2 regions of the Kitasatospora sp. NPDC002965 genome follow, and region 2 is predicted to be linked to the other one. Evidence: riboswitches for the same ligand, from Rfam matches in the RefSeq annotation. Region 2 holds a riboswitch; the other holds the start of a gene.
What was found. A riboswitch is a leader RNA that binds a small molecule or an ion and turns the genes downstream of it on or off. The one in region 2 is predicted to bind glycine.
Positions count from the first base shown of each region.

Region 1: it holds a riboswitch for glycine, as region 2 does, so the genes downstream of both, gcvP (aminomethyl-transferring glycine dehydrogenase) here and gcvT (glycine cleavage system aminomethyltransferase GcvT) in region 2, are expected to answer to the same signal.

Region 1 is NZ_JBEXNT010000082.1:25,534-27,915, reverse strand. Features, by position in the region: gene ABZY91_RS27165 (DUF2382 domain-containing protein) at 1-922, opposite strand, end outside; glycine riboswitch at 1,144-1,247, shown strand; gene gcvP (aminomethyl-transferring glycine dehydrogenase) at 1,489-2,382, shown strand, end outside.
Region 2 is NZ_JBEXNT010000053.1:3,470-5,851, reverse strand. Features, by position in the region: gene ABZY91_RS21095 (enhanced serine sensitivity protein SseB) at 1-656, opposite strand, end outside; glycine riboswitch at 866-971, shown strand; gene gcvT (glycine cleavage system aminomethyltransferase GcvT) at 1,185-2,306, shown strand.

The DNA.
Region 1 (2,382 bases), on a different contig from region 2:
TGGCCGTGCCCACGACGTGCCACTCGGTCGTGACGTCCAGCCGCTCCTCGCGGCAGGTGATCTCCACCGGGCCGCCGGGCGTGGACGCGACCGCACCGTCGGCGGAGCGCGAGGTGCCGGTGGCGGACGGCGTGGCCTGCGCGGGCGAGGGTTGCGAGGCCGCCGGCGGGGTGCCGTTGGCCGGGGCGGGCTGCGCGGACTGCGGGCGCGGCTCGGCGGCCGGGGCGGTCGCCGCGGCGGAAGCCGGCGGCGCCGCCGCGGGCGTGGGGGTGGCGAGGGTCCGCACGTTGGCCTCCGTGACGGGGTCGGCCGGCTTGCCGGAACCGGCTGCCGGAGTGGTGGTGGCCGCGGCGGCGGCCGTGTGGAAGGTGAGCGACTTGGCCGGGGCGGCGGCGGACGGCGTGGCCGACTGGCTCCGCGCGGCCGCTGCGGCGCCCGCCGTTCCGGCGACGCCCGCGAGGGGCGTGCCGTTCGAGGCGGTGGTGCCGGGGGTGCCGTTCGACGAGGGCGTGTCGGCAGGGGTGCCGTTCGACGCCGTCGTGCCGAAGTCGAGGTCGGCCGGCTCGGAACCCGAGCCGGGGCCGTCGCCCGCCGACGGCTGCCCGTCCAGCGTCGTGTCCAGCCCGTAGTAGCGGTAGAGCTGGAGCTCCTGCGCCGGCGACAGGTGCTGGCCCACGCCGAAGTCCGGCGACTCCTTCACCAGCGACTTGTCGTACGGCACCCGCAGCTCGTCGCCGGAGAACTCGCTCGTGGTCAGGGGGACGAAGGCGTCCCGGCCGAAGATGCCGGTCCGGACGGCGGCCCACTCGGGCCGGCCGGTCGCGTCGTCCAGGTACACCTCGTCGACGGTGCCGATCTTGTCTCCGTTGCGGTCGACCGCCTTGTGGCCGATGAGGTCCCGGGGGTCGATATCGGTCTGCACTCTTTCCTCCAGTGCGCTCGTCCTGCGGCTCCCGCAGGACGGCGGCCGGCCCGCCCGTCCTGTCCGCCACTTCACACCAAAAGCCATGAACCGGACGTCCGCGACCGGGACGGGGCCGGACGGGCCGGGCCGTCGTCCGTCCGGGTCACGGCCCAACGGGCCGAGTGACCTGACGCACCCGTGATCGGGCGGCCTCCCGCTGGTACCCTGGGCGCGACCGCCGAGCCCGCTCGGGAGAGTCCCCGACAGTCGAAACCGCTGGTCGGGGCGCCGAAGGAGCAACTCCTCCCCGGAATCTCTCAGGCATCCGTACCGTGTGGGCTAGGTCACTCTGGAAAGCAGGGCAGGACCGTCGGCGAGGGAGCCGTCGGACCCCACCCTCACCGACGGTGCAAGCCGGCGGGGCGCCCACCGTGCCCCCGCGCGGGTGAAGCTCTCAGGTCCCGATGACAGAGGGGGAGGCCTGTCGGGTTCGTCCGCCCAGGCCGCTCCGCTGTTCTCCGCAGCGGCGAAGCCGTCCGGCGTGCGCACCCCCGCCGGTCCGTGACCAGGAGGCCTCGACCACCATGAACGCCCAGCCGAACTCGGGACGCCCCACCACCCCCGCGACCCTCACCGAGCTCGAACAGGCCAGCCCCTTCGAGAACCGCCACATCGGCCCCGACGCCGCAGCGCAGGAGAAGATGCTGGCCCAGGTCGGGTACGGCTCGCTGGACGAGCTGGCCACGGCCGCCGTCCCCGAGGCGATCCGCTCCATCACCGCGCTCGACCTGCCCGCAGGCCGCAGCGAGGCGCAGGTCCTCGCCGAGCTGCGCGAACTGGCCGACCGCAACCAGGTGCTCCAGCCGATGATCGGCCTGGGCTACTACGGCACCTTCACGCCGCCGGTGATCCTGCGCAACGTGCTGGAGAACCCGGCCTGGTACACCGCCTACACCCCGTACCAGCCGGAGATCTCGCAGGGCCGGCTGGAGGCGCTGCTCAACTTCCAGACCATCGTCTCCGACCTGACCGGCCTGCCCACCTCCGGTTCCTCCCTGCTGGACGAGGGCACCGCGGCCGCCGAGGCGATGGCGCTCGCCCGCCGCGTCACCAAGGTCAAGGGCGGTGTCTTCCTGGTCGACGCCGAGACGCTTCCGCAGACCACCGCGGTCATCAACACCCGTGCCGTGCCGACCGGCGTCGAGGTCGTCGTCGCCGACCTGTCCGAGGGCATCCCGGCCGAGATCGCCGAGCGCGGCGTCTTCGGCGTGCTGCTCCAGTACCCCGGCGCCACCGGTGTCGTCCGCGACCTCACCCCCCTGATCGAGCAGGCCCACGGCCTCGGCGCGATCGTCGCCGTCGCCGCCGACCTGCTGGCGCTCACCCTGCTCAAGTCCCCGGGCGCGCTCGGCGCCGACATCGCCTGCGGCACCTCGCAGCGGTTCGGCGTGCCGATGGGCTTCGGCGGCCCGCACGCC
Region 2 (2,382 bases):
GCCCCCGGGTCGGCCGGGGCCGACGGATCGAGCTGGACGCCCACGAACATCACGGTGGGCTCGCCCTCCACACTGGCCAGTGCCCGCCGTGCGGTCAACACCCCCGGCAGGGCGAACAGCTCGTTCCGGCAGGCGGCCAGGAACGGCTCCGGGTCCTCGCCCGGCACCGGCTCGCGCAGCGCCACCCGGCCGCCGGACGGCGCGTCCCCGGCCTCCCAGCGGTCCTCGCGCGGCCCGCGGCGCAGTTCGGCCACGCCCTCCGGCGGCACCGGGATGCCCACCGCCGCCTCCGGGTTGACCGCGACCCCCACGCCCAGCGGCAGGCCCCGGGCGAACTCCCACATCGGCGCGACCGCGAAGGCCATCCCCGGCGCCTGCTGGACGAACACCTCCTGCGAGGAGAACACCGGCACGTACGGGTCGCCGGCCAGCTCGACGACCGGGAGGTCCAGCGACTGCCCCTGCGGGTCGCCGCCGGCCGGCAGCGGGATCCACACCTGGCTGCGGGCCAGCACCTCGATCACCCGGGGGGTCGCCCCCGGATCACCGAGCGCGGCGGTGAGCACCTGCTCCAGCTCGTTGGCCGGCCATCCGCCGCCCGGCGGCACCGGCTCCTGGCCGCCCCACCCCTGCTGCTGCTCCACCGGGTTCCCCATGCGCCGCTGTACCGCCCTCCGCTCGCCGACGCCCGCAGCCTAGCGGGCACCGCCCCGGCCCTGCTCCGGAGCGCCCCGGCGCCGGGCTCCCCGGTGGCCGGATCCCCCGGCCCGGCCCCTCCCCCTCTCCCCTCATCCGGGCGGACGTGCCATGATGTCCGCGTCTCGGGTGTATTCCCACCGAGGCCCCTAACTCCATACCGGCCGCTCGAACCCGCGCGGGAGAGTCCGGAGTGCCCCGTCTGGTGGCACAGCCGGCGCCGAAGGAGCAAGTCCTCCCCGGAATCTCTCAGGCACCCCTACCGCACGGGTTAGGCACATCTGGAAAGCGGCGCACGGCCCTGCCGTACGCCCACCCACGGTGCAAGCCGCCATGCTGTTCCCGTAGGACAGCGCGCGGTGAAGCTCTCAGGTTCGACGACAGATGGGGAGGCCCAGCCGCCGCATGCCCGCGCGCAGGGTCGGTCCCGAGCAGGGCCGGCTCCGGCGCGTGCACCCCTGAGTGCCCCGACCGAGGAGTTCCTGGCCATGTCGTCCCTCCGCCTGACCGCGCTCGACGCGCTGCACCGCGCCCTCGGCGCGACCATGACCGACTTCGCCGGCTGGGACATGCCGCTGCGCTACGGGAGCGAGCGCGAGGAACACCTCGCCGTCCGCACCAGGGCCGGCCTCTTCGACCTCTCCCACATGGGCGAGATCACCGTCACCGGCCCGCAGGCCGGCGAGATGCTGGACCACGCGCTGGTCGGCTTCGTCTCCGCGCTCGGCGTGCTGCGCGCCCGCTACACCATGATCTGTGCCGAGGACGGCGGCATCCTGGACGACCTGATCGTCTACCGCCTGCGCGAGGACGCGTTCCTGGTCGTCGCCAACGCCTCCAACGCCCAGCTGGTGCTGGACGAGCTGATCGCCCGCGCCAAGGGCTTCGACGCCGTCGTCACCGACGACCGCGACACCTACGCGCTGATCGCCGTGCAGGGCCCGGAGGCCACCGGCATCCTGGCCGACACCACCGACGCCGACCTGCCCGGCCTGAAGTACTACGCGATCCTCCCGGCCCAGGTGGCCGGCCGCGACGTGCTGCTCGCCCGCACCGGCTACACCGGTGAGGACGGCTTCGAGATCTTCTGCCACCCGGGCGACGCCGAGCAGATCTGGCAGTCGCTGACCGCGGCCGGCGCCGACCGCGGCCTGGTCCCGTGCGGTCTCTCCTGCCGCGACACGCTGCGCCTGGAGGCCGGCATGCCGCTGTACGGCCACGAGCTGTCCACCGAGCTGACCCCGTTCGACGCCGGCCTGGGCCGGGTCGTCCGCTTCGACAAGACCACCAACGAGGGCGCGTTCATCGGCCGCAAGGCACTGGAGAAGGCCGCCGCCGCGGCCGAGGCCAACCCGCCGCGGGTGCTGGTCGGCCTGGTCTCCGAGGGCAAGCGCGTCCCGCGCGCCGAGTACAGCGTGGTCTCCGCCGACGGCGAGCCGATCGGCCGGATCACCTCCGGCGCCCCCTCCCCCACCCTGGGCAAGCCGATCGCGATCGCCTACGTGGACGCGGCGCACGCCGCCCCCGGCACCACCGTCGCGGTGGACGTGCGCGGCAAGCACGAGCCCGTCCAGGTCGTGGCGCTGCCGTTCTACAAGCGCGCCCGCTGACCCCTTCCCCTTCCCGAGGCATGCCCGCCCACCGGGCCGCTTCGTCGTACCCGCTTCCCATCCTGGAGAATGACGT